DNA from 4 places in the Streptomyces sp. NPDC045998 genome. Region 4 is predicted to be linked to each of the others. Evidence: riboswitches for the same ligand, from Rfam matches in the RefSeq annotation. Region 4 holds a riboswitch; each other region holds the start of a gene.
The links. A riboswitch is a leader RNA that binds a small molecule or an ion and turns the genes downstream of it on or off. The one in region 4 is predicted to bind cyclic di-AMP.

Region 1 (7,720 bases), on a different contig from region 4:
GGCGGCACCATCTCCGGTCCCGAGCAGGCCGCCCTCGTGGACCTGGCCGCCTTCCTGCTCATCAACGCGCGCCTGGGCCGCCCGACCCCCATGGCCCTGACCAGCTCCCTCCAGATCAGCTACCTCAGCCGCCCCCGCCCGGGCCTGCTCCGCACCCGCGCGGAGATGGCCAAGTTCGGCAACCGCCTCTGCGTCGTCCTCGCCGAACTCCGCGACAGCGCCGGCACCCTGGCCGCCACCGCGACGGTCACCTACTCCGTGCCCCGGTAGCCCTCGGGCGGGCGCCGGGTGGCCCGATCCGGGCCGCCCGGCGGCAGCGCCCGGCACAGTGCCTCCAGGGCGGCGCCGTAGGCGTGGTCCGGCGGGGTGGCGTAACCGACGACCAGGCCGTCCGGGTGCGGCCCGGTGGCCGCCGGGTGGCGGAAGGCGGCGAGGCCGTCGAGGGCGATGCCCTGCCAGGTGGCCGCCTTCACCGTGGAGGCCTCCGTGCCCGGCGGGAGGCGCAGGACGGCGTGGAGGCCGGCCGCGACGCCGGTGGGCGTGATGTGCGGGGCGCGGTCGGCGAGGGCGGCGACCAGCCGGTCGCGGCGGCGCCGGTAGCGCTGGCGCATGTGGCGGACGTGGCGGTCGTACGCGCCCGAGGCGATGAGGTCCGCGAGGGCGAGCTGGTCCAAGGCGCTCGCCCACGCCTCCCGCTCGCCCTTGGCGGTGAGGACCGGCTCGACGAGGTGCTCGGGCAGGACCATCCAGCCGAGCCGTACGGCGGGCGACAGGCTCTTGCTGACCGAGCCGAGGTAGAGCACGCGGGCCGGGTCGAGACCCTGGACGGCGCCGACCGGTTCGCGGTCGTAGCGGAACTCGCCGTCGTAGTCGTCCTCCAGGACGAGGCCGCCGTGCGCGCGTGCCCAGTCGACCGCTGCGGCGCGGCGGGCGGGGTGGAGCGGGCCGCCGGTGGGGAACTGGTGCGCGGGGGTGAGCAGGACCGCCCGTACGCCGCGCGTGAGGGAGGCCAGTTCCCCGGTACGCGCACCGTCCTCGTCGAGCCCGAGCGGAACCGTGCGGACGCCCGCGGCCTGGAGGAGCGAGCGGTGGAAGCCCAGCCCGTACGACTCGACCGCGAGCGGCCCGCGCAGGACGCCGCCGCCGAACAGCAGCCGCAGCGCGTGCGCGAAGCCGGAGCAGACGACGATGCGCTCGGGGGCGGTGTACACGCCGCGGGCGCGTGCCAGGTAGGCGGCGAGCGCGGTGCGCAGTTCGACCCGGCCCTGGGGATCGCCGGGCCCGAAGGCTTCGTTCGGGGCGGCGTTCAGCGCGCGGCGGGCCGAGGTGAGCCAGGCGGCGCGGGGGAAGGAGGCGGCGTCGGGGGTGCCCTGGCGCAGGTTGTGGCGGGGCGTAGGGGTGGCGGCGGGGAGCGCCGGGGACTTCTTCGGGACGCGGGGCGGCCTCGCGGGCGCGGCGCGTTCGGCGACCCGGGTGCCCGAGCCCTGGCGGGCGGTGAGCCAGCCCTCGGCGACGAGTTCGGCGTACGCGTCGGCGACCGTGTTGCGGGCCAGGCCCAGGTCGGCGGCGAGCGAGCGGTACGGCGGCAGGCGCGTGCCGGGGGCGAGCCGGCCGTCGCGTACGGCGTCGCGCAGGGCGGTGGTGAGCGCGGCGCGGCGGCTGCCCGTGGGGGACAGCTCCAGGTGGAGGTCGGCACCGATGCGTTCGGCTGCTTCGGACCAGGGACGGCCTGGTGGATTGACCCGAGATTCCGGCATGGAAGTGCACCCTACTGGGGGTCTTTCCGGCCCGTAGATTCATGGTCATGACGAAGACGAACACGCACACGGACCCCGTTTCCCGGATCAACTTCGCGAAGGCCGCCCCCCAGGCGTTCAAGGCCCTGATCGGCTTCGACGCCGCCGCCCGCGAGGGCCTGGACCCCGCCCTCGTCGAGCTCGTACAGATCCGCTCCTCCCAGCTCAACGGCTGCGCGTACTGCCTGCACATGCACACCACCGACGCCCGCAAGGCGGGCGAGAGCGAGGAGCGGCTGCACATGGTCGCCGTCTGGCGGGACGCGGCGCACTTCTTCACCGAGCGGGAGCGGGCCGCCCTCGCCCTGACCGAGGCCGTCACGCTGGTCGCGGCCGGGGGTGTGCCGGACGAGGTGTACGCGCGCGCCGCCGCCCACTTCGAGGAGGGCGAGCTCGGGCGGCTGCTCGCGCTGATCTTCACCATCAACACCTGGAACCGCATCGCGATCAGCACCGCGAAGGTGCCGGGTGCGTGAGGGCGCCGGCTGCGTCGCCCGCGGGTTCGGCTGCGGCCGTCGCGGGAGGCCGGTCGCGTGAGGCCGGCTGCGTAAATGGAGATGATCTTGCTCCGCATGGCGTAAGGTGGTGTTCACCGACGCGGGGTGGAGCAGCTCGGTAGCTCGCTGGGCTCATAACCCAGAGGTCGCAGGTTCAAATCCTGTCCCCGCTACTGATGGCGAAGGCCCGGTGCCGCAAGGCACCGGGCCTTCGTCGTATGCGCATGTCGTACGCCCCGGTCGCCCGGTCGGCCGATGGCGGGGCGTCGTGCGGCGCGGCTCCGGACGGCGTGCGCGCGGCCCGCCTACCGTCCGTAACCGTGGGTGACAACGGCGACAGGACCTGGAGTCGGAGCGCGCGACGCGCGAAGGTGCGCCGCTTCCTCCGGGTGGTGCCCGTCCTGATGATCGTCGGCGGGGTGGTGTTCGACCTGCTGACGCCGCCCCGGTTCACGGCCGTGCCGCTGTTCACCGCCGCCCCGCTCGTCGCCGCGCCGTTCTTCACCGCGCGGATCACGCTGGTGGCCGGGGCCGCCGCCCTTCTGGCGCTGGCCGGACTGCGCCTCCACAGCGGCACCCTGGACGAGGCGCCGTCCGTCACCGAGCTCGTCACCCTGGCCACGGTCTCGGCGTTCGCGCTGATGATCAACCGGGTCGTGCGGCGCAGCGGCGAGCGGCTCGCCTCCGCCCGCGGCATCGCCGAGTCGGCCCAGCGCGCCGTGCTGCCGACGCCGGCCGAGCGGATCGGCGGCCTGCGGGTGGCGGCGCGGTACGAGGCGGCGCAGGCGGACGCGTTCATCGGGGGCGACCTCTACGCCGTGCAGGACACGCCCTACGGGGTGCGGCTGGTGGTCGGGGACGTACGGGGGAAGGGGATGGGCGCGGTCGAGGCGGTGGCGGTCGTGCTCGGGGCGTTCCGGGAGGCGGCCGAGCAGGAGAGCTCGCTGGAGGGGGTGTCGCAGCGGCTGGAGCGGGCGCTGGCGCGGGAGGGGACCCGGCGTGACGGGCTCGACGCCTTCGAGGGCTTCACCACCGCCGTCCTGGCCGAGGTGGCGCGCGGTGACGCGGTGGTGCGGCTGGTCAACCGCGGCCACCCGGAGCCGCTGATGCTGTACGCCGACGGGGGCCTGGAGCGGCTGGCGCCGACCGAGCCCGCGCTGCCGCTCGGGATGGTGGACCTGGGGCCGTGGCCGGACCGCGCGGACGAGGTGCCGTTCCCGCCCGGGGCGACGCTGCTCTTCTACACGGACGGGCTCTCCGAGGCGCGGGACGCGGGCGGGGCCTTCTACGAACCGGCGGAGTGGCTGGCGGGGCGGAACTTCGCGGGGCCGGGGGAGCTGCTGGACGCCCTGGTCGAGGACGTACGGCGGCATACGGGGGGCGGGGGGACGACCGACGACCTCGCGCTGCTCGCGGTGACCAAGCCCCAGGGGCAGCGGGCCAGGGCGGTCCCGCACGGAGGGTGATCGGCGTGGAGCGCTCCGCATAACAGTTGACGAACCGTCAGGAAGTGTGGTGAGGCCCACGGGGTGTGAGGGGCAGTCAACTTGACTGCTCTTGCCCGTTTGTGGGGCGGTATGCCAGGGGCTAAGTAGTTAATGATCAGTAGGAACAGCTTGGAAACACGGCCCCGCGTCTATTAACGTTCGATAACGCAGCGCGGTCGTCCCAGCCGACGCAAGAGCGACGGCACCGTGCGCGCGCGCCGAATTCCGCAAGGGAACCGGGGAACCACCACCTTGGGGTGAATCGGGCCGCATCGCGGCCTGAAGGAGACCTTCCTGCTCCGAACCCGTCAGCTAACCCGGTAGGCGAGAAGGAAGGAAAGGAGTGCGCCCCCGTGGCGTCCAACAGGCCTGCCCCCGAAGCGCCGTCTGCTCCATCGGCCTCCCCGGCCCCTCATTTCGTCGATGCCTTCGGTCCGGGCCCCAGTTCCGGTTCCCCCGCTGAGAGTCAGGGGCAGTGGGAGGAGTGGAACCCCACCGAGGACACCGTCCGCCCCGTCCGCGGCCGCCATCGCGTGGTCAAGCAGCGCGGCGGGCTGGCCCGTAGCTCCACCGTCCTGGGCGTGGGCGTCATCGCGGCCGTCGGCGCGGGCGGAATGGCCACCGCGCAGGACAAGCCGCCGGTCTCCATATCGCTGCCCGACCTGCCCGGTGCGATAGCCGACAGCCTCCCGGACGCCGAGTCCATGCCGGGCATCGGCTCCCTGCTCTCCGACGACGGCGCCGATGGCGGTGCGGACGGGTCCGACGGAGCCGGCGCCTCCGCCGACGCCCAGCCGGCCGCCGCGCCGCTGACTGCCGGGTCCTCCGCCGCCGGAGGGTCCGCCGGGGGCCGCGCCGAGAGCGGTGCGAGCGCGGGCGAGGCCCTGCGGGCCCGCATCCTCCAGCAGGCCGAGCAGCAGCAGGCGTCCGCGGACGCGGCGGCGAAGCTCGCGGCCGAGAAGGAGGCCGCCGAGCAGGCGGCCACCGCGGCCAAGGCCCAGCAGACCGCCGCCGAGAAGGAGGCCGCCGCCGAGGCGAAGGCCAAGGCGGAGGCGGCGGCGAAGGCCGAGGCCGCCGAGGCCGCCGCGGCGGCCAAGGCGGAGGCCGAGCGCCTGGCCAAGCTCGCCGGCAGCTACGCGCTGCCGACCTCCTCGTACACGATCACCTCCACCTACGGCCAGGCCGGCAACATGTGGTCCTCCGGCTACCACACCGGCCTCGACCTCGCGGCTCCCACGGGCACCCCGGCCAAGGCCGTGCACGGCGGCACCATCAAGTCGGCCGGCTGGTCCGGCTCGTACGGCTACCGGATCGTCCTGGAGCTGGAGGACGGCACCGAGGTCTGGTACTGCCACCTCTCCTCGATGACGGTCGGCGCCGGGCAGAAGGTCGGCACGGGCGAGACCATCGGGCGCGTCGGCGCGACCGGCAACGTGACCGGACCGCACCTGCACCTGGAGGTCCACACGGCGGGCGGCGCCGGCGTGGACCCGCTGGCCTGGCTGCGCGGCAAGGGCCTGTCGGTCTGAGGCCCGGCCCGCCCGCCTGAGGCCCGACACTCCGCGGCCCGCGCCCCCTGAAGGCCCGGCCTCCTGAGGCCCGGCAGTCCGCGGCCCGGCCTCCTGAGGCCCGGCCGCCCCGGCACTCCGGTGGCCCTGGCGTTCCACCCCCCGACGCCAGGGCCGCCGGTCCACTCGTGCTGTGAATCCGCCCGCCATCGGAAATACGGCACGGCAGACGGGGTGTTGAGGTACCGCATGACCTCACTTCCCCTTCGCAAGCTGGGTACGTCCGACCTCCACGTCTTCCCCCTCGGCCTCGGCGGCAACGTCTTCGGCTGGACCGCCGACGCCGCGCAGTCCTTCGCCGTCCTCGACGCCTACACGGCGGCCGGCGGCAACTTCGTCGACACCGCCGACACCTACTCCTCGTGGGCCCCCGGCCACCAGGGCGGCGAGTCCGAGACGGTCATCGGTGACTGGATGGCCGCCCGGGGCAACAGGTCGGACGTCATCGTCGCCACGAAGGTCGGCGGCCACCCCCAGTACAAGGGGATCGGCGCCGCCAACATCAAGGCCGCGGCCGAGCAGTCACTGCGCCGCCTGAGGACCGACTACATCGACCTGTACTACACCCACTTCGACGACCCGGCCGTCCCGGTCGAGGAGTTCATCCCGGCGCTGGACCAGCTGGTGAAGGAGGGCAAGGTGCGGGCCGTCGCCGCCTCCAACATCTCCGCCGAGCGGCTCCAGGAGGCGCTGGACTTCTCCGCGCGCGAGGGCCTCGCCTCGTACGTCGCGCTTCAGCCGCACTACAGCCTTGTCTCGCGCGACACCTACGAGGGCGCCCTGCGCGACACCGCCGAGCGGGCGGGGCTGTCGGCTGTGCCGTACTGGGCGCTGGCCTCCGGGTTCCTCACCGGCAAGTACCGGCCGGGCGCGCAGGTCGACAGCGCCCGGGCCGAGGGGGCCGCCAAGCACCTCGGGACCGAGCGGGGCCGCAAGGTCCTCGCCGCGCTCGACACCGTCGCCGAGGCGCGGGGCGCCGAGGTCTCGAGCGTCGCGCTGGCGTGGCTGGCCGCGCAGCCGACCGTCGCCGCGCCGCTCGCCTCCGCCCGCGCGGTCGAGCAGCTGCCCCCGCTGCTCGCGTCCGCGGACCTGGAGCTCACGGCGGACGAGGTCGCCACGCTGACGGCCGCGTCCGAGGCGTCGGCGTAGGGCGTAGGGCTCCTGACGGCCGGGGCCGGTTCCGAGGCGTGCGTCAGGCCCGGTACGGGTTGTAGCCGTCGTAGTCCCGGTGCGGAGGCGGCGCCCACACCCGGCCCGTCGCGCGCGCCGCGTACGTCAGGGCCGGGCTCGCCACCGCCTTGCGCTGCCACAGGTGGTGCAGCAGCTCCTGCTCCCGCGCCACGAAGTCCGGGTCCGCCGCACCCCTGCGGGCCCGGTGGCGCAGGAACGCCAGCGTCGTCGCGAACGCCTCGTACTCGCCGACCGCCCGTGCCGCCGCCGGGCCGAAGGAGCGGGCCGCGTACCCGCGGGCCAGGCCGCGCGCCCGCATCGAGGCCAGCGCCAGCGGCTCGGTGGGCGAGAGCCAGCCGGCCGCCGCGTACGCGGGCAGCTCGCCGGATATGGTGCGCAGCTCGCGCTGGCGGGTCCAGATCACCAGCCAGGTCATCAGCCCGAAGGCGGGCAGCATGAACGCCCCGTAGACCGCGTAGAACCCCCAGGGGCCGAAGAACGACACCGAGCCGTTCCACATCGCGTGCATGCCCATCGCCAGCAGGAGCCCGAGCAGGGGCAGCGCGATGCGGCGTACGCGCTTGCGGCGCGCGCTGACGGCGGCGATGCCGAAGCCCAGGCCGGTGAAGACCGTGAACAGCGGGTGCGCGAAGGGCGACATCACGACCCGTACGAAGAAGGTCGCGGCCGTGACCGAGGCGAAGCCGGTCGCCCCGAGCTGCTGGTCCTCCCCGAAGGCGTTCCCCAGGTACAGGATGTTCTCGGTGAAGGCGAAGCCGGTCGCCGTGAAACCCGCCGTCACGACGCCGTCGACGACGCCCGTGAACTCCCGTCTGCGGAAGAGGAAGAGCAGCAGCACGGCGACGGCCTTCGCGGTCTCCTCCACCACGGGCGCTATGACCGTCGCGCCGATCGTGTCCGCGGCCGTCGGATCGGCGGTGGCGGTGGCTATCCAGCGGTGCGCGAAGGTGTTCGCGATGATCGCGACGAGCGCGGCGGCGAAGGCGCCCCAGGAGAAGACGAAGATCATGTTCCGCCAGGGGGCCGGTTCCACCCGGTCCAGCCACCGGAACGCCGCCAGGAGCAGCGGCACGGGGAGCAGGGCGAGCCCGAGCCCCACCAGGAAGCCCTCCGTGCCGGTCTGCTCCCGCACCAGCGCCAGGATCACCAGCCCGCACAGCGCGAGCACGGTGAACACCGAG
Region 2 (7,720 bases), on a different contig from region 4:
GAGAAGGTGGCGGTGAGGTTGTCGCCGCCGGACTCGACGAGGATCAGGTCGAGCGGGCCGACGGTGTCTTCGAGGTCCTCGACGGCTTCGAGGTTGGCGGAGATGTCGTCGCGGATCGCGGTGTGCGGGCAGGCGCCGGTTTCCACGGCCTGGATGCGCTCGGGCGGCAGGACGGCGTTGCGGAGCAGGAACTCGGCGTCCTCGCGGGTGTAGATGTCGTTGGTGACGACCGCGATGGACAGCTGGTCGCGCAGTGCGCGGCAGAGTGCGGCGACGGTGGCGGTCTTGCCGGAACCGACGGGGCCGCCGAGGCCGATGCGCAGGGCGCGGCGGGTGCCGTCGGGGCGGTGGGCGTCGGCGCTGACGGCGGCGGGGCCGTCGTGGGTGTGGTCGAGGTGCACGGGGAGCTCCTTGTGCTTACGAGGCGAAGAGGCGTACGGGCCAGGCGGCGTGCTGTTCGGCGGTGATGTCGAGCAGCGGCGCGGAGGCGGCGGGCAGCGCGTCGATGCCCTGCCGGGCGGCGTCCGCGGCCCGGGCGGCCACCTCGTCCATGGCGGGGGCGAGGCGGGCCAGCACGGCGGTGGCGTGGAAGGGGTCGAGGCTCAGCAGGCGGACGGCGGCCGTGGCGGGGCCGCTGACCGTCTCGTACGCGACGCAGTGCGCCGCGTCCTCGGGTCCGAGCCCGGCCGCCCGCGCGGCGATGCCCAGCACGACCGGCTGGTGCGCGCCGCGCGGGAACGCCCGGGCGAGCGCGTCGAGTTCCGGTCCCGGCCAGGTGGCGCGGGCGGCCCGCAGCATCTGGCGGCCGAGCTTGCGGGCGGTGGCGCGCAGCGCGGGCGAGGGGGTGCGGGCGTCGGCGGCCTCGTCCAGGGCGGCGGGGTCGACGCCGAGGGCGGCCGCGGCGGCCACACCGGCGGAGGTGAGGCCCGTGGTGTGCAGGCGGCCGCGGCAGAAGGCCTCCAGGTCGCGGGTGTCGCGGAGGCGCCCCGCCTTGACGGCCGGTTCGGCGCCGCCGGAGTGGGCGTGGCCACCGGCGGGGAACCGGCCGTCGGCGAGGACGAGCAGAGCAGCGCGGGACATCGGCGGCGACCTCAGAAGAGGAAGTAACGCTGGGCCATGGGCAGTTCGGCGGCGGGCGCCGGGTCGACCGGCTCGCCGTCGATCGTCACCGTGAAGGTGTCGGCGTCGACCTCGACGCGCGGCAGGGCGTCGTTCTCCCGCATGTCGGCCTTGGTGACGCCCCGGGTGCTCTTGATCGCCGTGAACCCCTTGTGCAGTCCGAGCCGTTCGGGCAGGCCGTCGTCGAGGGCGCTGTGCGTGACGAAGTTGTACGAGCCCGCCGCCGCGGCCCGGCCCAGTGCGCCGAACATGGGGCGGGGCATGACCGGCTGGGGGGTGGGGATGGACGCGTTGGCGTCACCCATCTGCGCGTACGCGATCTGCCCGCCCTTGATGACGGTCTGCGGCTTCACTCCGAAGAACGCCGGGTCCCAGAGCACCAGGTCGGCGAGCTTGCCGGTCTCGACGGAGCCGATCTCGTGGTCGAGGCCCTGGGCCACGGCCGGGTTGATCGTGTACTTGGCGACGTAGCGGCGTACGCGGTGGTTGTCGGCGCGGCCGTCGCCGGGAAGGGCGCCGCGGCGGCGCTTCATCACGTGCGCGGTCTGCCAGGTCCGCAGGATCACCTCGCCGACGCGGCCCATCGCCTGGGAGTCGGAGGAGATGATCGAGATGGCACCCATGTCGTGCAGGATGTCCTCGGCCGCGATGGTCGACGGCCGGATGCGGGACTCGGCGAACGCCAGGTCCTCGGGGACGGCCGGGTTGAGGTGGTGGCAGACCATCAGCATGTCGAGGTGTTCGTCGAGCGTGTTGACGGTGTGCGGGCGGGTCGGGTTGGTGGAGCTGGGCAGGACGTACGGCTCCGAGACCACGGTGATGATGTCGGGGGCGTGACCGCCGCCCGCGCCCTCGGTGTGGTACGCGTGGATGGTGCGGCCCGCGATGGCGGCGAGGGTGTCGCCGACGAACCCGGCTTCGTTGAGCGTGTCGGTGTGGATGGCCAGTTGGGCGCCGGTCTCGTCGCAGACGCCGAGGCAGGCGTCGATGACGGCCGGGGTCGCCCCCCAGTCCTCGTGGATCTTGAAGCCGAGGGCGCCGCCGCGCAGCTGGGAGTGCATCGCCTCGCGCGACATCGTGTTGCCCTTGCCGAGCAGGCCGATGTTGACGGGGTACGTCTCCAGCGCCTCGAACATCCGGGCGAGGTGCCAGGGGCCGGGGGTGACGGTGGTGGCCTTGCTGCCCTCGGCGGGGCCGGTGCCGCCGCCGACGAGGGTGGTGATGCCGGAGGTGAGCGCCTGTTCGGCGACGGTCGGCGAGATGAAGTGGATGTGCGCGTCGACGGCGCCCGCGGTGAGGATCTTGCCGTTGCCGGCGATGATCTCGGTCTCGGGGCCGATGACGAGGTCCGGGTGGACGCCGTCCATGGTGTCGGGGTTGCCGGCCTTGCCGATGCCGGTGATGCGGCCGTCGCGGATGCCGATGTCCGCCTTGACGACGCCCCAGTGGTCGATGACGACGGCGCCGGTGATGACGGTGTCCGGGGCGCCTTCGGCGCGGGTGGTGCGGGCCTGGCCCATGGATTCGCGGATGACCTTGCCGCCGCCGAAGACCGCCTCGTCGCCGGAGCGGCCGGGGCCGCCGGAGCGGTCCTCCTCGATCTCGACGAGCAGGTCGGTGTCGGCGAGGCGGATCCGGTCGCCGGTGGTGGGGCCGAAGAGGTCGGCGTACTGGGGGCGGGCGAGCTCAGCCATCGAGGGCACCTCCGGTCTGTCCGCGCAGGCCGGGGACGACGCGCAGGCCGGCGAGCGGGACGAGTTCCACGTCGACGGGGATGCCGGGCTCGAAGCGCACGGCGGTGCCGGCGGCGATGTTGAGCCGCAGGCCGCGGGCGGCGGGGCGGTCGAACGCGAGGCCCGGGTTGACCTCGGCGAAGTGGTAGTGGGAGCCGACCTGCACGGGGCGGTCGGCGGCGTTGAGCACGGTGAGGCGGGTGACGGGGCGGCCTTCGTTGAGGGGCACGGGCCCGTCGGCGTAGAGGATCTCTCCGGGGATCATCGGTGGCGGGCCCCGTCAGACGATCGGCTCGTGGACGGTGACGAGCTTGGTGCCGTCCGGGAAGGTCGCCTCGACCTGGACGTCGTGGATCATCTCGGGGATGCCCTCCATGACGTCGTCCCGGCTGAGCACCTTGCGCCCGGAGGCCATGAGCTCGGCGACGGTCCGGCCGTCCCTGGCCCCCTCCAGGATGTGCGCGGTGATGAGGGCGACGGCCTCGGGGTGGTTGAGCCTCACCCCGCGTGCCCTGCGCTTCTCCGCCACGTCGGCAGCGACATGAATGAGCAGGCGCTCCTGCTCGTGCGGGCTCAGTTGCACGTTTCACCTCACATGTTCCCGCCCGGCACGACCCCGGGCAGCAGCGGGACCCTATCCGGCTTCAACACTCTGTTGACCTGCGGAAACGATTGTGAGGGAGAGATATTTCAATCTCGGGCAGAAGTTTTTCCGGCACGTTAACTACGGCTTTGCCTGGCCATGGGACACGAGCGGCCGCCCACCGGGCCCGCAGCGCGGGTCGTATACGAGGTGCGGCCGCTCGCCGGGCGGTACGGGTGCGCCCGTGCCGCCCGGCGAGCCGCGGTGCCCGCCTCAGACGGCCAGGCAGCTCGCGCCCGGGACCTCCGAGGGCAGGGCGGGCGCGGCGGGGTCGACGATGGTGGTCAGGTCGGTCGCGCTGGTGGTGACGCAGTCGAGGACGGCGGTGGGGTCCGGCACCGCCACCGCCGAGGCGGTGGTGACGGTGGATCCGAGGAGTGCGATGGTTCCGAGGACGACGGCCGCGGTGCGACGCATACGGGTTCCCTCCCTGTGACGGGGTGACGGGGTCTGACTCGCCGGTTGGCTCGAGTCGGCCCCTGGCTACCCACCCCCACACCCCGGGTACGCGCCCGGTCACCCGCACGAGGACGAGGAAACGATCCCGCACGCCTCCGACCCCCGGAGCGGGGTTCAACCGGGCGCTCGCCGGGCGCACGGCCGCACCGCGGGAGCACTGCGTTCGACGCATGACCACGGGAGGGCGAGGCGCACACCCGGACGCTGGCGCGTGCGCCGTGAGTTCTCGATGGCGAATGTCTGGCTGCGCGGGTGACGCTCCCTCAGGAGCCCGCCTGATGAGGGATTTCGGCGTAGCACGGATGGGCGCAGAAGGGCCGAAGAGCCACCCTCGTTCGGCGTACGCAAACGAGGGAATTACGCACTGTACGAGTTGCGCCCATGGTGTACGCATCTGGCGGAACATCACCTTCCGCCGCTGGTCCACGGATCATCAACCAGCCGTCGCGTCGCACCAAAACGCCTCTGTCCACTCGAATGGATCAGTCGTGAGGAGCCTCACAAACTTCCGTTTCGGCTCGGAATTTCGCCCTGTCATGGGTCAAGATCCCTTCGACGACAAGCCCCCGCCGCCGCGGCGGGGCGGTCCGGGCGGACGCCGAGTCCTGCCGCCGTCCGGACGACTGGTCGACAGGAGTGGATCGGCAGGAGTGGAGGACCCAAGCAGTCCGGGGCGAGCGCACCATGGCCGCCCCTTGGGGTGAAGCCGCGTCAGCGGCCGGGCAACTTCGCCAGCCCGAACCCGACAGGTCATCCTTCACAGGCGGCTGACGAAGGGTTGCGCTATGACCGCGCAGATTCATGTCCCGTCTCTGCTGTCCCGAGCCGGTGCCGTCTCGGCACTGACGCTCGCCGCCGTCGGCGGCACCATGCTGGCGCCGGGCGCCGTCCCCCAGGCCGAGGCCGCCGCCGCGACGCACGCCACGAAGGCGCTGAACATCGCCGCGTCCAAGAAGGGCTCCCCGTACGCGTACGGGGCAGCGGGCCCCTCCCGGTTCGACTGCTCCGGCCTCACGCTCTACTCGTACAAGAAGGCCGGCAAGACGCTGCCGCGCACCGCGCAGCAGCAGTACAACAAGACCCGCCACATCTCCACGTCGCAGCGGCAGAAGGGTGACCTGGTCTTCTTCCACTCCGGTGGACGCGTCTACCACGTGGGCCTGTACGCCGGGGACAACAAGATCTGGCACTCACCGAAGTCGGGTTCGGTGGTCAAGCTCGACCGCATCTGGTCGAAGTCGGTCTACTACGGGCGCGTGCGCTGACACGAGAGCTCGTACGCCCCGTACCGCACGACCGGGCGGTACGGGGCCGCCGCCGTACCGGGCGCGTGCTCAGCCCCGGACGGGGACGGACCAGGGCAGGGCGATCCACACCGTCTTGCCGCCCTCACCGGTCGGAGTGACCGTCAGGCGGCCACCGCGTTCGGCGGTGAGCCAGCGGATGATGACCATGCCGCGGCCGTTGTCCTGCTGCACGGCCGCGGGCAGGCGCTGCGGCCACCGCGGGTGGCTGTCGGTGACACCGATGCGCAGCTGTTCGTCCCGTTCCAGCCGGATGTCCACCGTGAAGGTCGGTGACTGTCCGAAGGTGTGCTGGACGGCGTTGGTGGTGAGCTCGGAGACGATCAGCCGTACCGCGTCCGCCGTGTCGGACTCGGCCGGCAGGCCCCATTCGGTAAGAACGTCCGCCACGTATCTGCGGGCTGCGGAGACCGAGGCTGGATCGCTCGGCAGAGTGACGGATGCTTCCTGGTGGTCTGCCATGGCGACGCTGTCCCTTTCCCACCGGGGCCGGACTCCGACAGGGAGCGGATGTTGTGCGAGGACGGCCTCGGATTGCGCTTCGCGCCAGAGTGCCACTTATGTCGCCCCGGGTGGGGCCGATCCCCCAAGATATGCATATATCTGTCGCTCGAAGCGGTGAACCCTGCTACGCGAGAGCGGTTCCGGCGGGCAGACTGGCGGGTTGGTCCAGCGTTCCGGAGGGCGGGAGGTGGGGCTGTCGTGCGGGGCACGCGGCACGGTCCGGCGGTGCGGCGCCGCAAGCTCGGCGAGGAGTTGCGGCGGCTGCGCCTGAGAGCCGGGCTCACCAGCCGGGACGCGGCCCGGCTCGTCGGCTGGCACCAGTCGAAGGTCAGCCGGATCGAGACGGGTGCCAGCGGGGTGACGGGCGAGGACGTGTCACGGCTGCTCGACGCCTACGGCGTACGCGAACCGCGCCAGCGCGCGCTGCTGGAGGCCCTCTCCGGCGCGGCCGCGGACGGCGGCGGCACGGGCTGGTGGCACGCGTACCGGGGCGTGCTGCCGCCGCAGTACCAGGACTTCATCAGCCTGGAGTCGCAGGCGTGCGCGGCGCGCACACTCGAGACCTCGGTGGTGCCGGGCCTGCTGCAGACGGCCGACTACGCGCGGGCGGTGACGCGCGCGGCGCTGGACGGGCTGCCGGTGACGGCGGTCGACTCGCTGGTGGAGGTGCGGCTCGCCCGCCAGGAGGTGCTGTTCGGTGATCCGCCGCTGCGCCTGGAGGCGGTACTGGACGAGGCGGTGCTGCGGCGGCAGGTGGGCGGCCCGGGGGTGATGCGGGCGCAGCTGCGGCGGTTGCGGGAGTTGGCGGACCTGCCCCATGTGCGGCTCCAGGTGCTGCCGTTCGCGGTGGGCGGGTACGTCGGCCTCTCCGGGCCTTTCGTTATTTTCTCCTTCGCGAACATGTCTGATCTGGATGTGGTGGTTCTCGACCACTTGACGAGTAGCCTCTATCTCGAACGCACGGAAGACCTCGAGGCGTACAGCGCCGCGTTCCGCACCATGCAGGCGCACGCCCTGACGCCCGAGGAGTCGGAGGAACTCATCGCCGGGATCGGTGACGGCGCGTAGGGAGAGGCAAGGCACCCCACATGTCTGCTTACCTCGCACACCACGATGGCCCGCAGTGGCGGCGCAGCAGCCGCAGCGTGGGCATGAACAACTGCGTCGAGGCGGCCCGTCTCGACGCCGCGCGGCTGGCCGTGCGCGACTCGAAGGACACCGCCAGGCCGCCGCTGCGGTTCTCCCCGGCGGCCTGGACGTCCTTCGTCAGCTCCCTGAAGCAGCCGGGCTGACCGGCGCCGGGTCCGGCGCCGTACGGAGGATCGTGGCCACGGCCGTCTCGATCTGAGCTTCCGTCAGGTCGGCGCGGGCGGTGAGCCGCAGGCGCGAGATCCCGTCGGGCACCGACGGCGGCCGGAAGCAGCCCACCGCCAGCCCCTCGGCGCGGCAGTCCGCGGCCCACCGCACGGCCTGCTCCGGCGACGGGGCGCGTACGGAGACGACGGCGGCGTCCGGCCGCACGGCGGTCAGGCCCGCCGCCGTCAGCCGCCCGTGCAAGGTGGCCGCGACCGTACGGGCCCGGCCGGCCAGGCCCGGCTCGGCGCGCAGCAGACGCAGGCCCGCGAGCGCGGCGCCCGCCGCGGCCGGGGCCAGGCCCGTGTCGAAGATGAAGGTCCGCGCGGCGTTGACCAGGTGGTGGATCACGCGCGCCGGGCCGAGGACCGCTCCGCCCTGGCTGCCCAGGGACTTGGACAGCGTGAGCGTGGCGACGACGTCCGCGTCGCCCGCGAGCCCCGCCGCGTGCAGCGCCCCGCGCCCGCCGTCGCCCAGCACGCCGAGGCCGTGCGCGTCGTCGACGACCAGCGCGGCGCCGTGCGCGCGGCAGGCGGCGGCGAGTTCCGCCAGCGGCGCCGCGTCGCCGTCGACCGAGAAGACCGAGTCGGTCACGGCGAGGGCGC
Region 3 (7,720 bases), on a different contig from region 4:
GCCCAGGTTACGGTGCGGGGCACCGGTCGCGGAGGTGCTGTGGACGGGGCACATTGATCAGGTTCGCCTGCACACCGGAGAACATGAGAGAGTGGTCTAGACAACCCCCTGAACTCGAAGGGCAACACCATGGCTGAGCGCCGCGTCAACGTCGGCTGGGCCGAGGGCCTGCACGCCCGCCCCGCCTCCATCTTCGTCCGTGCCGCCACGGCCTCCGGCGTCCCCGTGACGATCGCCAAGGCCGACGGCAACCCGGTGAACGCCGCGTCGATGCTCGCGGTCCTCGGCCTGGGTGCGCAGGGCGGCGAGGAGATCGTGCTCGCGTCGGACGCGGAGGGCGCGGACGCCGCTCTGGACCGCCTGGCGAAGCTGGTCGCCGAAGGGCTCGAGGAGCTTCCCGAGACCGTCTGATCCGTCTCGGATATCTCCGGCGCCTGCCTGATATCGCAGCGGAGCCGTATCGCCCCGGAATTCCCGGGTGATACGGCTCCGCTTTTCGTTTCGGTGAATCTTTCTGTATACGGCCTCGCTGTTAAATGCGGGCGCTCGCCGTGTTGACGCGATGTTGCGGAGTCCTCACACGCAGCCGGTGCGCGCCGAGCGAGCGTTCGGTATGCAGGGCGGTGAGCGCCCGGGCCCGTTCCGCGTCGCCGCGCGCCACCGCGTCGACGATCGCGCCGTGCTCGGCCCACGCCTCCACGGGCGCGGCCGGCTGCTCGACCGCGTACATCCAGGCGATCTTGTGGCGCAGCTGGGTCAGCAGGGCGGTCAGGCCCGGACTGCCGGAGGCCTGGGCGAGCGTCTCGTGGAACCAGCCGCCGAGCGCCCGCAGGTCCTCCCCCTGGCCCCGGCGCGCCCGCTCCTGGCCCAGTCTGACCAGGCCCCGCAACACCTTGAGGTGCGCCTCGGTACGCCGCTGGGCCGCGCGCGCCGCACCGAGCGGCTCCAGCAGCGCCCGGACCTCCAGCAGGTCGGCCGCCTCCTGCTCGGTGGGCTCGGCGACGCACGCCCCGGCGTGGCGGCGGGTGGTGACGAAGCCCTCGGACTCCAGCGTCCGCAGGGCCTCGCGGACCGGGACGCGGGAGACGCCGTAACGGCGCGCCAGCTGCTCCTCGGTGAGGCGGGCGCCGCGCGGGAAGACGCCGGAGACGATGTCGTCGCGAATCGCCGTGCATACCGAGTGCGCGGGAATGCGCATACCGAACCTCCGACGTAATGCGCGCGAAACAGCGTGCGTCCGACCGATGTGACGAGTGTTCAGCGACTCTATGACAACGGGGCTGAATTTCCGATGCCCGGTCGAAATCCATGGATATCTTTTGGCCAATGGCCGCACGAAGAAGGCCCCGGCTCGGATGGGGAGCCGGGGCCTTTCTTCGTGGAATGTGCGGGTCAGACGTTGACGCCGTGCGAGCGCAGGTACGCGACCGGGTCGATGTCGGAGCCGTACTCGGCGCTCGTGCGGGCCTCGAAGTGGAGGTGCGGACCGGAGGAGTTGCCGGTGGAGCCGGAGAGGCCGATCTGCTGGCCGGGCATGACCCGCTCGCCGACCGAGACGCTGACGGAGGAGAGGTGGCCGTACTGCGTGTACGTGCCGTCCGCCATCCGGATCACCACGTTGTTGCCGTACGCGCCGCCCCAGCCCGCCTCGACGACGGTGCCCAGGCCCACGGCGACGACCGTGGAGCCGGAGGGGGCGTGGAAGTCGACGCCGGTGTGGCTGCCGGAGGACCACATGGCGCCGCCGGTCTGGTAGCCGGTGCTGACGTACGAACCGGCGACCGGGAGCGTGAAGGAGTTCAGGCGCTTGCGCTCGGCCTCGCGGGCGGCGCGCTCCTCCGCCTCGCGGGCGGCCTTGACGCGGGCCTCGGCCTTGCGCTTGGCCTCGGCTTCGGCCTCGGCCTGGGCGGCGGCGCGGGCGGCGGCCTCCTCGGCCTCGCGCTCCTGCGCCTCGGCCTGGGCGTCCACGCTCTCGGCGAGCGTGTCGGTGATGACCGCCTGGTTGAGGCCGGTGTCCTCCAGTGCGCGGACGTCCGCGTCGGCGGCGAGCGCCGGGGAAGCGAGGGTTCCGATGACGCCGGTGGTGGCGATGGCCGCCACGCCGGCGACGTGTGCGCTCTTACGGCTCAGGCGGCTCGGGGCACGGTGCTTCCCGGTGGCACGGGTGAACGCCATTCGGTGGCTGATCCTTTCCTTCCTTCTCGCCTACCGGGTTAGCTGACGGGTTCGGAGCAGGAAGGTCTCCTACGGGCCCCTCCGCACGGATGCGAAGGCGTCCGATTCACCCCAGGGACTTCGTGTGGGTCCCCGGCTCCCCGGGCTCGCGCCCGATGGGGATTCGGCGATGGCTGCCCGGTGCCGCGGATGCGGCGGGTACGGCGGGCGGACAGCGCATCAGACGCTAAGCGGCTGATCTTTCAATCACCAAACGGACACGGTTTTTTGTAGCGCACGCCACAGGGCAGACACGTAACCTCCGCAACAAAACGGACATGCGGCGGACCGGTGCGGAGACAGCGGAACCCCGGCATCCGAGTGGATGCCGGGGTTCCGGAGGTGACGCACGGCCGAACCGCCGTCAATCAGCCGCTGACGACGCTGACTTCACCGATGCCGAGCGCCTCGACGGGCTCCTTGATCTGCGCGGCGTCGCCGACGAGGACGGTCACGAGACGGTCCACCGGGAAGGCGCTGACGACCGCGGCCGTGGCCTCCACCGTCCCGGTCTCGGCCAGACGCGCGTACAACCGCGCCTGGAAGTCGTCCGGGAGGTGCTGCTCGACCTGGTCGGCGAGGGTGCCCGCGACCGAGGCCGCCGTCTCGTACTTGAGCGGGGCGACGCCCACGAGGTTCTGCACGGCGACGTCCCGCTCGGCGTCGGTCAGGCCCTCGGCGGCGAGGGTGCGCAGCACCTTCCACAGGTCGTCGAGCGCCGGGCCGGTGTTGGGGGTGTCGACGGAGCCGCTGATGGCGAGCATCGAGGCGCCGTTGCCCTCGGGACCGGAGCGGAGCACCTGGCCGAAGGCCCGTACGCCGTAGGTGTAGCCCTTCTCCTCACGCAGGACGCGGTCCAGGCGCGAGGTCAGGGTGCCGCCCAGGCAGTAGGTGCCGAGCACTTGGGCCGGCCAGACGCGGTCGTGCCGGTCGGAGCCGATGCGGCCGATCAGCAGCTGCGTCTGCACGGCGCCGGGGCGGTCGACGATGACGACGCGGCCCGTGTCGTCGGCCGTGACGGGCGGTACGGGGCGGGGCTCGGCGGTGTCGCCGGTCCAGGCGCCGAGGGTGTCGGCGAGCACCGCGTCGAGGTCCACGTCCGTGAGGTCGCCGACGACGATCGCGGTGGCCGTGGCGGGCCGGACATGGGCCTCGTAGAAGGCCCGTACGGCCGCGGAGTCGATGCGCTCCACCGTCTCCAGGGTGCCCTGCCGGGGGCGGGACATCCGGGAGTCGGCCGGGAACAGCTCCTTGGAGAGCTGCATGGCGGCGCGGCGCGCCGGGTTGGCGATCTCGTGCGGGATCTCGTCGAGCCGGTTGCGCACCAGGCGTTCGACCTCGCTGTCGGCGAAGGCGGGCGCGCGCAGGGCGTCGGCGACCAGGCCGAGGGCCTTGGCCAGCCGGGAGACCGGGACCTCCAGGGAGACGCGTACGCCGGGGTGGTCGGCGTGTGCGTCGAGGGTGGCGCCGCAGCGCTCCAGCTCGGCGGCGAACTCCTCCGCCGAGTACTTGTCGGTGCCCTCGGACAGCGCCCGGGCCATGATCGTGGCGACACCGTCCAGGCCCTCGGGCTCGGCCTCCAGGGGGGCGGCGAGGGAGATCTCGACGGCCACGACCTGCTGGCCGGGGCGGTGGCAGCGCAGCACGGTCAGGCCGTTGGGCAGGGTGCCGCGCTCGGGGGCGGGGAAGGCCCAGGGCCTGGCGGTGCCGGGCGTGGGCTGCGGGTGGAACTCCATGGACGTCAGGGACACAGCGGCGTCGCTCACTGGTCGGCCCCCTCTTCTTCCTCGCTGCGGTCGGCGTCGCTCTGGTCGGTGTCGCTGTCGGCGGCTCCGCCCTGATCACCGTTGACGGGCTCGTAGACCAGTACGGCCCTGTTGTCCGGGCGCAGGCGGGCCTTGGCGACGGCCTGCACCTCCTCGGCGGTGACGTCCAGGACGCGCTGGACGGCGGTGAGCGCGAGCTGCGGGTCGCCGAACAGCACGGCGAACCGGCACAGCTCGTCCGCGCGGCCGGCGACCGTGCCGAGCCGGTCCAGCCATTCGCGCTCCAGCTGGGCCTGGGCCCGCTCCATCTCCTCGGGCGTCGGGCCCTCGGCGGCGAACCGGGCCAGCTCCTCGTCGACCGCGGCCTCGATGTCCGGCACCTCGACGCCACCGGACGTCTTCACGTCCAGCCAGCCCATGGAGGGGGCCCCGGCGAGGCGCAGCAGGCCGAACCCGGCGGTCACGGCCGTACGGTCGCGGCGCACCAGGCGGTTGTGGAGGCGGGAGGACTCGCCACCGCCGAGGACGGTCAGGGCCAGGTCGGCGGCGTCGCACTCGCGCGTGCCGTCGTGCGGCAGGCGGTAGGCGGCCATCAGCGCGCGGGCCGGGACGTCCTCCACGATGACCTCGCGCAGCTGCTCACCGATGACGTCGGGGAGCGTGCCGTCGCGCGGCGGCTGCTTGCCGTCGTGGGCCGGGATGGAGCCGAAGTACTTCTCGATCCAGGCGAGCGTCTGCTCGGGGTCGATGTCGCCGACGACGGACAGCACGGCGTTGTTCGGCGCGTAGTACGTACGGAAGAAGTTCCGCGCGTCCTCCAGGGTGGCGGCGTCGAGGTCCGCCATGGAGCCGATCGGCGTGTGGTGGTAGGGGTGGCCCTGCGGGAAGGCGAGGGCGGTGAGCCGCTCGAAGGCGGTGCCGTACGGGACGTTGTCGTACCGCTGGCGGCGCTCGTTCTTGACGACGTCCCGCTGGTTCTCCATGGACTCGTCGTCGAGCGCGGTGAGCAGCGAGCCCATCCGGTCGGCCTCGAGCCACAGGGCCAGCTCCAGCTGGTGGGTGGGCATCGTCTCGAAGTAGTTGGTCCGCTCGAAGCTCGTGGTGCCGTTGAGGGAGCCGCCGGCGCCCTGGACGAGCTCGAAGTGGCCGTTGCCCTTGACCTGCGCGGAGCCCTGGAACATCAGGTGCTCGAAGAGGTGGGCGAGGCCGGTGCGGCCCTTGACCTCGTGGCGCGAGCCGACGTCGTACCAGAGGCATACCGCGGCGACCGGGGTCAGGTGGTCCTCGGAGAGCACCACGCGAAGGCCGTTGGCCAGCCGGTGCTCGGTCGCTGTCAGTCCGCCGGAGCCGGCCTGGGCTGTGGCCGTGTGACCCATGGGCATGTACGTCCCTTCGATCGCGATGTGAATGTCGTGGTGAATGTCGTGCCGTGAAAGTCCTGCCACTGTATGCAAGCGCACCGACGGTCGCGGAAGTTCCCGTCCGGCCCGATCATCCCTCTTCCGGGTCGCGGTCGGGGTTGTCAGTGGGACGGTCCACAATGGTCGGCGACAGATCAGCCTTTGCCTGGTGAAGGAGCGCAGCCGCGATGGCCCGCCGCAGCACGAAGACCGCGCAGCCCGACGACTACGAGGAGCGGATCCTCGACATCGACGTCGTCGACGAAATGCAGGGCTCCTTCCTCGAGTACGCGTACTCGGTGATCTACTCCCGGGCCCTCCCCGACGCCCGTGACGGCATGAAGCCGGTGCACCGCCGGATCGTGTACCAGATGAACGAGATGGGCCTGCGCCCGGAGCGCGGGTTCGTCAAGTGCGCCCGGGTCGTCGGCGAGGTGATGGGCAAGCTGCACCCGCACGGTGACGCGTCGATCTACGACGCGCTGGTGCGCATGGCGCAGCCGTTCTCGATGCGCCTGCCGCTGGTCGACGGCCACGGCAACTTCGGCTCGCTGGGCAACGACGACCCGCCGGCGGCCATGCGGTACACCGAGTGCCGGATGGCCGACGCGACGTCGCTGATGACGGAGTCCATCGACGAGGACACCGTCGACTTCACGCCCAACTACGACGGCCAGGAGCGCGAGCCGGTCGCGCTGCCCGCGGCCTTCCCCAACCTGCTGGTCAACGGCGCGTCCGGGATCGCGGTCGGCATGGCGACCAACATGCCGCCGCACAACCTGGGCGAGGTCATCGCCGCCGCCCGCCACCTCATCAAGCATCCGGGCGCCGACCTGGAGACCCTGATGCGGTACGTGCCGGGTCCGGACCTGCCGACCGGCGGCCGGATCGTGGGCCTGTCCGGGATCAGGGACGCGTACGAGACGGGCCGCGGCACCTTCAAGATCCGCGCGACCGCGACCGTGGAGAACGTGACGGCGCGCCGCAAGGGCCTGGTGGTGACGGAGCTGCCCTTCACGGTGGGCCCGGAGAAGGTGATCGCCAAGATCAAGGACCTGGTGGCGGCGAAGAAGCTCCAGGGCATCGCCGACGTCAAGGACCTCACGGACCGCGAGCACGGCCTGCGGCTCGTCATCGAGGTGAAGAACGGCTTCATCCCGGAGGCCGTCCTGGAGCAGCTGTACAAGCTGACGCCGATGGAGGAGTCCTTCGGCATCAACAACGTCGCGCTGGTCGACGGGCAGCCGCTCACCCTGGGCCTGAAGGAGCTGCTGGAGGTCTACCTCGACCACCGCTTCGAGGTCGTACGGCGCCGCAGCGAGTTCCGGCGCGGCAAGAAGCGCGACCGGCTGCACCTGGTCGAGGGCCTGCTCGTCGCACTCCTCGACATCGACGAGGTCATCCGGCTGATCCGGTCGAGCGACAACTCGGCGCAGGCCAAGGAGCGGCTGATCGAGCGCTTCTCGCTGAGCGAGATCCAGACGCAGTACATCCTGGACACCCCGCTGCGCCGGCTCACCAAGTTCGACCGGCTGGAGCTGGAGGGCGAGCGCGACCGGCTCAACAGCGAGATCGAGGAGCTCACGCGGATCCTGGACTCCGACGCCGAGCTGCGCAAGCTGGTCTCCTCCGAGCTGGCCGCCGTGGCCAAGAAGTTCGGCACCGAGCGGCGCACGGTCCTGCTGGAGTCGGCGGGCGCGCCCGTCGCGGCGGTGTCCCTGGAGGTCGCCGACGACCCGTGCCGGGTGCTGCTGTCCTCCACCGGGCTGCTGGCCCGCACGGCGAGCGGGGAGCCGCTGCCGGACAGCGACGGCAAGCGCACCAAGCACGACGTGATCGTCTCGGCGGTGCCGGCGACGCAGCGCGGCGACGTGGGCGTGGTGACGTCCGCCGGGCGGCTGCTGCGGCTGCCGGTGATCGACCTTCCGCAGCTGCCGGACACGGCGGGCGCCCCGAACCTGTCGGGCGGGGCGCAGCTGTCGGAGTTCCTGACGCTGGAGAAGGACGAGACGGTCGTCTGCCTGACCACGCTGGACGAGTCGTCGCCGGGCCTGGCGATCGGCACGCTCCAGGGAGTCGTCAAGCGCGTGGTGCCGGACTACCCGGCCAACAAGGACGAGCTGGAGGTCATCGGTCTCAGGGAGGGTGACCGGATCGTCGGCGCGGTGGAGCTGCGCACGGGCGAGGAGGACCTGGTCTTCATCACCTCCGACGCGCAGCTGCTGCGCTACCCGGCCTCGCAGGTGCGGCCGCAGGGCCGCCCGGCGGGCGGCATGGCCGGCGTCAAGCTGGCGGCCGGCGCCGAGGTGATCTCGTTCACCGCGGTCGACCCGGCGGCGG
Region 4 (7,720 bases):
TGGCCGGGCTCCTGCGTACGGCCATCGAGGGACGCTGGAAGGTGTACGTGACGCCCGTCGCGGAGATCGTCGTCGTCGACGAGACCTCGGTGGGCGACGCCCTGCGCACGATGCACACCGAGTTCGCGGGGTTCGCCGAGCGGTACATGGGCCACCTGATGGCCCGCAACGACGACTCCCGGCTGAAGGAGGTCGCCGCGGAGCGCTCGGCGTTCCTGCACCGGCTCGTGGACCACTTCTGGGAGCTGATCGGGGAGGTGGGCGACGAGCCACCGCCACGCGGATTCTGAGCGCACGAGGCGCGGACGGCCGACGGCCCCCGGATGTCCGGGGGCCGTCGGTCGTCCTGCCGCGCTGTGCGCTGCCGCGCTGTGCGCTGCCGCGCTGTGGTAAGAAGGGCTCAGTGCCACGCGCCGGCGCCGGGGGCCGGCTGGGCGGCGGGGTGGGCGGGTCCGGCGGGCGGGGTCTCGTCCTCGTAGTCCTCCCAGTCGATCTCCATCGCCTTGCGCCGCGTGAACGCGTTGAAGAACAGGTTCAGCACGAGGGCGGTGAGACCGCCCAGCGTGATGCCGCTGTCCAGCACCGCCCGTACGTCGTCCGGCATGCGCTCGAAGAACGGCTTGACCGTCGTGGGCAGCATCGCCGCGCCGAGGCTCACCGCCAGGATGATGGCGTTGCGCTCCTCGCGCAGGTCCACCTTGGCGAGGATCTGGATGCCGACCGCCGCGACCATGCCGAACATCGAGATCGCCGCGCCGCCGAGCACGGGGTGCGGGATCGCGGCGACCAGGCTGCCGGCCTTCGGCAGGAGCCCCAGCAGGATCATGAAGACACCGGCGGCCACCACCACGAAGCGGCTCACCACCTTGGACATGCGGACGAGTCCGATGTTCTCCGCGAATGCCACATAAGGGAAGGAGTTGAATATTCCGCCCAGCATCGTGGAGACGCCGTCGGCCCGCAGCGCGCGCGTGACGGTGTCGCTGTCGACCTTCTTCCGGGAGATCTCACCGATGGCGTACACGTCGCCGGTCGTCTCCACCATCGTGATCAGCATGACGACGACCATGGCGATGATGGGCAGCAGCTCGAACTGCGGCATGCCGTAGTGGAAGGGTGTGGTGACGCCGAACCAGTCGGCGTCCGCCACCGCGTCGAAGTGTGCGTCCCCCAGGAGCCAGGCGACGGCCGTGCCCACGACGAGTCCGATGAGTACGGCGAGGCTGCTGAGGAACGGCTTGCCGAGCCGGACCACGACCAGGATCAGGAGCAGGGTGCCGAGCGCGTAGGCGAGGTTCTTCCCGGAGCCGTACGCGGGGTCGCCGATGAGGTGGGCGCCGCCGGCGGCGTTCTGGAGGCCCACCGGGATCAGCGTGATGCCGATGATGGTGAGGATCGTGCCGATGACGACGGGCGGGAAGTACTTCACCAGCCGGCCGACGAACGGCGCGAAGAGGAACGTGGCGATGCCGGCCGTGATGACCGCGCCGTAGACGACCAGCAGACCGGCGGTACCACCGCCCGCGCCCATGCCGATCGCGACCATGGGGGAGACGGCGGTGAAGGTCACGCCCTGCACCAGGGGCAGGCGCGCGCCGATCCGCCAGACGCCGAGCGCCTGGATGATCGTGGCGATGCCACAGGTGAGCAGGTCCGCGTTGACCAGGTGGACCAGTTGCTCGTCGGAGAGCCCGAGGGCGTTGCCGAGGAGTACGGGGACGATGACGGCCGCCGCGTAGAACGCGAGGATGTGCTGGAAGCCGTAGAGCGTGAGCTGCGGGAGGGGGAGCAGTTCGTCGACGGGATGCGTCTGCGTCCCGGAGTGCCGTCGGGAGACTCGTGCCATCTCTGCCTTGCCTTACGAGAGGTAGGTGAATGAGAGAGGAGCCGACGCCTCGGAGCCCGGAATGTGTCAGGACGAGGCCTCGCCGGCCCGTACGGAGCCGACGTCTGGCGGAGTTGCCGACACCACGTCGCCCTGCACTGAGATGTGCGTCCTGGTTGGAGGACTTTCCTTCGATCGGCATGGCGAAGCCGCCTTGCGCATGAGATCCGCAGGTGGAGCCGATCGGGGCGCTCACCTTAGTTGACGTCGGACGTTCCTCGCGAGTAACCGGCACGGCACTCACCGCTCCCCCACCCCACAAGACGCACCTTTCGCCCGAATATCTCCGGTTTTACCAATGTTCGTCCGACTCGCCTCGGTTCTCCGATAAGGCGACCCCGAGGGCGATTTGCTCGCGCCGTGACATGACTCACCTCCCGTTATTCGGGGTGCACGTCCTCCGCACCGCATTTCCCCTGCTGGGACAGGGAATTGACTTTCCGGCAGAACTCCCTTCATGGCATTTCCGTAATCGCGCGTGCGCTCTTCACGACTTGTTCCGGCCCGAGGCTCTCGCTTACCGTCACCGCAATCCGGTCGGACCGCCGAATCCTGCCGCCGTCCGGAAACCGCACCCACCCACCACCGACGTACGGCAGGAGCGGGGGAACCAGGTAAGCCGCCGGTCCGTGTATACGGAACGGCTTGGGGTGAAGTCATGTGCGCACGCGGTCGCGTGCGGATACGGCCGGGCATCTCCAGCCCGAACCCGACAGCTCACCTCGCAGGCGACGGAGAGGAATCCGCCATGCCCGCACAGGGTAAGCACCGCCGCCCCAAGAACAATCCGCTCGCACGCCGTGTCGCCGCCGCCGGCACGGGCGGCGCCGCACTCGCCCTTCCCCTCTTCGGCGCGACCGCGGCCGAGGCGGCACCGAACGCGGTGCCGAACGTTGTGCCTTCCGCGGCCGTGGAAAAGGCCCCGGCGAAGCCCGCCACGTATACCGTGGTCGCGGGTGACACCCTTTCCGAGATCGCGGCGGACCGTGGCGTCAGCGGCGGCTGGCAGAAGCTGTACGAGGACAACAAGTCGGTGGTCGGCGACAACCCGTCGCTCATTCGCCCCGGCATGAAGCTCACCATCGGCGCGAAGGCCAAGGCCAAGGCCGCGCCCGCCGCGCCCGCCGCCGCCGAGCGGGCCAGCCGCTCCACCGTGCGGCCGGCGCTCGCGAAGCCCGCGACGTACGCGAACAACCTCGACGGCTGGATCAAGGAAGCGCTCGCCATCATGGCCGAACGCGGCATTCCCGGCTCGTACGACGGGATCCACCGCAACATCATGCGCGAGTCCTCGGGCAACCCGCTGGCCATCAACAACTGGGACTCCAACGCCGCCGCGGGCACCCCGTCCAAGGGCCTGCTCCAGGTCATCGACCCGACGTTCCGGGCGTACCACGTGCCCGGCACGTCGACCGACCCGTACGACCCGGTCGCCAACATCACCGCGGCCTGCAACTACGCGGCCGACCGGTACGGGTCGATCGACAACGTCTTCGGCGCCTACTGACGGGCGCCTACCGACGGGGCACGGTCGCCCCGCCGCCGGACCGTACGGCTTCCACGACGGCGTCGTGCAGCACGCGGCTGGCCTCCTCCGACGAGCACGGCACGGGGCTGCCGCTCATCGGGAACCAGTCGGAGGCCCCGCTGTGCTGCACGGCCACCCGCGCCTCGCCGTCGACCCAGGTCGTGTGCACGTCGAGTTCACCGGTGATGACACCGACCGTGTCGGTGCTCACGCCACCGCGTCCGGCGTAGACCCGGACCGTCGTCCACGATGCCCATGTCACGTTCCCATGCTGACCCCGCTCCGCCGGTCGCGCGACCGGCGGAGCGGGGCGGTTGCGTGAAGGAGCCGTGACGCTACGGCGCGTGGTCAGCGCACGGCCACGAGGACGTGGTTGTTGCCGAACTGCCAGACGGCTCCCGCCTCCTCGAAGCCTGCTTCGCGCAGCAGGGCGAGGTGCCCGGAGAGGGTCAGGTCGTTGCCCTCGCAGCGCGGGTGCCGGTGGTGGCGGTGGGCGGAGAACAGGGCGGCCAGCTCCGGGTCCGCGGCGACCCCGGACCACCAGGTCTCCCAGTCGTCGTCCGCGACGGCCGGTTCCCGCTCGGCCCGGCGCCGCCCGATGTGCAGGGCCAGCTCGCCGACCTTGGCGGAGTCGGGACAGATGTGGTCGCAGTTGACGAGGACCCCGCCGGGGCGCAACCGCCCGGCGAGGTCGCGGTAGACCCGGCGCAGGGTCCGTTCGCTGAGGTAGTGCAGCGCCGTCGTGGAGACGGCAGCGTCCACCGGACCGTCCGTCCCGGCGGCGTCGAGCCAGCCGGGCTCGCCGATGACGGCCTCCACGTACCGCACGGCCGGTCCGTAGTAGGCCCGGCCGAGCTCCAGCAGGCGCGGGTCGGCGTCGACCGCCACGACCCGGGCGCGGGGCATCCGGCGGGCCAGTCGCGCGGCCAGCGAGCCGGGCCCGCTGCCCAGGTCGAGGACGAGGGGCGCCCGCCGGCCCGCCGTCACGCCCTCGACAACGTCGGCGATGACGGTGAACGCCTCCTCGCGGTCGACCGCGTAGCGCTGCTGCTGCCTCTCCCAGCGGTCCACCCATCGCGCGGCCGCCACCGTACTGACACTCATGTCCTCTCGCGCCCCTGCCTTCTCACCACACCTCTAAACGGTCATGGAAATCATTGCAGACTGGCGAGCGCGGCGAGCAGCCCGTCGATCTCCTCGGGTGCGTTGTACACATGCAGGCTGATCCGCACCGAGCCGTCCTCCGGGTCCGTCCCCGCCTGGCAGTGGCTGTCGGAGCGCACCATGAAGCCGTGGCTGTAGAGGATGAAGCCGAGGTCCTGGGAGCCGATCCCGCGGTGCCGGAAGGTGACGATGTGTCTGCGGCGCTGCACCGTGGAGGCGGCGTCCAGGCTGGAGCGGCAGCCCAGCACCTCGTAGGCGTCCATCCGGGCCAGTCCGTCGGTCAGCCGGGCCGCCAGGGCCACGGTCCACCGTTCGATGCGGTCCGTACCCGCCTCCTCCAGCCAGTCGAGGGCCGCCGTGAGGCTGACGACACCGGCCGTGTTCGGGGTGCCCTCCCAGCCGCCCGGCCGGAACTCCGGACCGCGCCGGCCGCGCGCCCAGATCGCGCCCGTGCCGGGCAGGGCCAGCGCCTTGTGGCCGGAGAAGACGACGAAGTCCACGTCGAGCTCGGCGACCGAGACGGGCAGGTGGCCCACGCTCTGGGCGGCGTCCAGACAGATCGGTACGTCGGGGCCGACCACCGCGCGGACGCGGTGCACGTTCATGTCGGCGCCGTAGACGTGGTGCACGTGGGTGGCCGCGACGAAGCGGGTGCGCGGGCCCGCCACGCGGGCGAGCGCCTCGGGGTCGTAGTCCCCCGAGCTCGCCTGGTAGGGCAGCTCCCGCAGGCGTATCCGCACGCCCTGCCGGGCCAGCAGCCGCTCGGTCTCGCGCCACGGCGCGAGGTTGGCCTGGTGGTCGGCGAACGGCACCACGATCTCGTCACCGTCGCGGAGCAGCTCCGGCAGCCAGTCGCGGGCGACGGTGCGCAGCCCCTCCGAGGCCCCGCTGGTGAAGTGCACCGCCGAGCGCTCCGGCTGCGGGTCGCCCAGGAACCGCTTGACCCGGTCCCGGGCGCCCTCGACCAGCGCGGTGGTGTGGTTGGCCCACGGGTAGGAGCCGCGGCCGGCGTTCGCGTTGGAGGTGGTCAGGTAGGTGTGGGCGGCGTCGAGGACGGCCCGCGGCTTCTGGGCCGTGGCCGCGCTGTCCAGGTACGCCGACTCGGGATGGGCCGCGATCTGCGGGAACTGGGCGCGCAGCGGGCGCTGCCACTCCGCCAGCTCCTTCAGATCGCCCTCGGTGTCGTGTCCCGTCTCGTACGCCATGTCAGTCACGCACCAGGGGCGCGCCCGCGTCGCGCCACGCGATGATGCCGCCCGCGAGGCTCCGTACGTCCGGATGCCCCATGCGCGTCAGCAGCGCCGCGTACCGGGCGGACTTCTCCCCGACGGGGCAGGCGAGCAGCACGGGCCGGCTCTTGCTGAACGGCAGGCCGCCGCGGACCAGTTCGTCGAAGAGCTCGTCGACGATGTTGACGGAGCCGTCGATGTGGAGGGCTCCGTACGCGAACGGGCCGCGCAGGTCGACCACGAGGGGGTTCTCCGCCGCGATCCACTTCCTCGCGTCGGCGACGTCGATGACCGTGGCCGAGCGCACTTCCCCGTCCGAGAGCGTCGCCACGGAGTTCTTCACCGGGGGCAGCCCGAACAGCTCGGGCCTGCGCTTGCGGACGTAGCCGAGGTAGCTCTCGACGCGGTCGCAGACGATGAAGACGGCCGTGCGGCGGCCCCCGGTCCCCTCCGCGTCGAGCGCCCGCAGGTGGCGCACGGCGCCGTGGTAGGCGGCGCCCCCGGTGGGCCCGGCGAGGATGCCGCAGCGGCGGACCAGCGTCAGCATGCCGTCGATGGCGTCGTCCGCGCCCACCGTGTCGAGGGTGTCGTACGTCGCCGGGTCGAACAGGCCGACCTCCTGGACCTCGTCGATGGTGCGGATGCCGGGGATGAAGTCGGACTTCTCGGCGACGAGCCCCACGATCCCGACGCCCGGGGCGTGTCCCCGCAGTGCCCGGGCCACGCCCGAGGAGGAGCCGGCGGTGCCCACGCAGGCGATGAACCAGTCGGGGGCGCGGCCGTCGAGGTCGGCCACGATCTCCGGGCCGGTGCCCTGGGCGTGCGCCTCGGTGTTGCGGGTGTTGAAGTACTGGTCGGTGTGGAGGTGGGCGCTGCCGGGTGCGCCCAACCGCTGGTGGAAGAGGGTGAGGGGGTCGTCGGTGGCGGTCGGGTCGAGGCACTCGCTCTGCCCGGGCAGCTCCTCGATCTCGGCGCCCAGCAGGAGGAGCAGGTCCTTGATCTCGGGTATGCGCATCCGGTTGGTGACGCTCTTGAACCCGAGGCCGTGCATGCCCGCGATGAGGGCGAGCGCCTTGGCGGTGTTGCCGCTGGAGAGTTCGACGATCGTCTCGCCGCGCTCCCGGGCCCCGGGGAGACCGTCGCGGACCATGTTCCAGGCGGCCCGGTCCTTGACCGAACCGAAGGGGTTCATCATCTCCAGCTTCGCGTAGAGGTCGATGCTGCGCAGTCCGTGCACGGCCGGGTCGATGCGGACCAGCGGGGTGTCGCCGATGGCGTCGGTGATGCTCTCGTACCTCATGCCTGTGGTCCCCCAGGGGGTGTGTGCGGCCAGTACTGTTCGTCGAGGCACCAGTGCCAGGAGCCGTCGTCGGCGCGGTGGACGGCGACCTTGCGGGCCACGGGCTGCTGTTGCGCCCGGGTGGCGCCGAAGTCCATGCAGTAGCCGGCGGTGTTGGCGAAGGCGAGCAGGTCGCCGGGGCGCGGCAGCCGGGGCAGGAAAACGGTTCTTCGGGTGATCAGGTCCGCCTCCAGGCAGAGGTTGCCCATGAGGTGGACGCCCACGGGTTCCGGCGGACCGGCGGGCGCGGGGTCCCGGGGCACCAGGACGGGGTCCATCAGGACGCCGTGGTCCTCCAGGCTCACGTCGCCCGCGTTCATCGCGAGGCGTACGAGGGTCTCGCCCGCGTCCGTGCGGCGCACCTCCAGGACCCGGGCGAGCGAGAGCCCGCACTGGTCGGCCAGCGCCCTGCCGGGCTCGGTGTACAGGTCGTGGAGGCTCTCCAGGAGCAGCGTGCCGAGCGGGCGGTCCAGGCCGGGGGCCGGGCGGGAGAGCAGTTCGTCGAGGTAGGCGGCGCCGGTGACCTCGCGGTGGGCCGGGTACAGGCCGAGCGAGCCGCGCAGGGTGCCGTTCTC

Region 1: linked by a shared signal. The riboswitch ahead of AC07FJ_RS16410 (M23 family metallopeptidase) and the one ahead of AC07FJ_RS18885 (LysM peptidoglycan-binding domain-containing protein) in region 4 are both predicted to bind cyclic di-AMP.
Region 2: linked by a shared signal. The riboswitch ahead of AC07FJ_RS25705 (C40 family peptidase) and the one ahead of AC07FJ_RS18885 (LysM peptidoglycan-binding domain-containing protein) in region 4 are both predicted to bind cyclic di-AMP.
Region 3: linked by a shared signal. The riboswitch ahead of AC07FJ_RS29120 (M23 family metallopeptidase) and the one ahead of AC07FJ_RS18885 (LysM peptidoglycan-binding domain-containing protein) in region 4 are both predicted to bind cyclic di-AMP.

The regions. Positions count from the first base shown of each region.
Region 1 covers NZ_JBWKLJ010000004.1:709,441-717,160, forward strand. The annotation lists gene AC07FJ_RS16385 (PaaI family thioesterase) at 1-270, shown strand, start outside; gene pdxR (MocR-like pyridoxine biosynthesis transcription factor PdxR) at 252-1,757, opposite strand; gene AC07FJ_RS16395 (carboxymuconolactone decarboxylase family protein) at 1,799-2,272, shown strand; tRNA gene AC07FJ_RS16400 (tRNA-Met) at 2,393-2,466, shown strand; gene AC07FJ_RS16405 (PP2C family protein-serine/threonine phosphatase) at 2,614-3,759, shown strand; cyclic di-AMP (ydaO/yuaA leader) riboswitch at 3,987-4,122, shown strand; gene AC07FJ_RS16410 (M23 family metallopeptidase) at 4,134-5,309, shown strand; gene AC07FJ_RS16415 (aldo/keto reductase) at 5,538-6,497, shown strand; gene AC07FJ_RS16420 (PrsW family intramembrane metalloprotease) at 6,541-7,720, opposite strand, start outside.
Region 2 covers NZ_JBWKLJ010000009.1:134,185-141,904, reverse strand. The annotation lists gene ureG (urease accessory protein UreG) at 1-401, opposite strand, end outside; gene AC07FJ_RS25730 (urease accessory protein UreF) at 418-1,080, opposite strand; gene AC07FJ_RS25725 (urease subunit alpha) at 1,092-2,813, opposite strand; gene AC07FJ_RS25720 (urease subunit beta) at 2,806-3,117, opposite strand; gene AC07FJ_RS25715 (urease subunit gamma) at 3,133-3,435, opposite strand; gene AC07FJ_RS25710 (hypothetical protein) at 3,709-3,912, opposite strand; cyclic di-AMP (ydaO/yuaA leader) riboswitch at 4,573-4,735, shown strand; gene AC07FJ_RS25705 (C40 family peptidase) at 4,740-5,219, shown strand; gene AC07FJ_RS25700 (ATP-binding protein) at 5,289-5,720, opposite strand; gene AC07FJ_RS25695 (helix-turn-helix domain-containing protein) at 5,961-6,830, shown strand; gene AC07FJ_RS25690 (DUF397 domain-containing protein) at 6,851-7,054, shown strand; gene AC07FJ_RS25685 (8-amino-7-oxononanoate synthase) at 7,029-7,720, opposite strand, start outside.
Region 3 covers NZ_JBWKLJ010000011.1:140,740-148,459, reverse strand. The annotation lists gene AC07FJ_RS29130 (HPr family phosphocarrier protein) at 130-411, shown strand; gene AC07FJ_RS29125 (GntR family transcriptional regulator) at 533-1,198, opposite strand; gene AC07FJ_RS29120 (M23 family metallopeptidase) at 1,393-2,175, opposite strand; cyclic di-AMP (ydaO/yuaA leader) riboswitch at 2,189-2,354, opposite strand; gene AC07FJ_RS29115 (M16 family metallopeptidase) at 2,583-3,950, opposite strand; gene AC07FJ_RS29110 (M16 family metallopeptidase) at 3,977-5,362, opposite strand; gene AC07FJ_RS29105 (DNA gyrase/topoisomerase IV subunit A) at 5,569-7,720, shown strand, end outside.
Region 4 covers NZ_JBWKLJ010000006.1:36,896-44,615, reverse strand. The annotation lists gene AC07FJ_RS18895 (transcriptional regulator) at 1-290, shown strand, start outside; gene AC07FJ_RS18890 (nucleobase:cation symporter-2 family protein) at 401-1,846, opposite strand; cyclic di-AMP (ydaO/yuaA leader) riboswitch at 2,459-2,629, shown strand; gene AC07FJ_RS18885 (LysM peptidoglycan-binding domain-containing protein) at 2,634-3,392, shown strand; gene AC07FJ_RS18880 (hypothetical protein) at 3,400-3,675, opposite strand; gene AC07FJ_RS18875 (methyltransferase domain-containing protein) at 3,762-4,517, opposite strand; gene AC07FJ_RS18870 (aminotransferase class V-fold PLP-dependent enzyme) at 4,568-5,782, opposite strand; gene AC07FJ_RS18865 (pyridoxal-phosphate dependent enzyme) at 5,784-7,106, opposite strand; gene AC07FJ_RS18860 (Y4yA family PLP-dependent enzyme) at 7,103-7,720, opposite strand, start outside.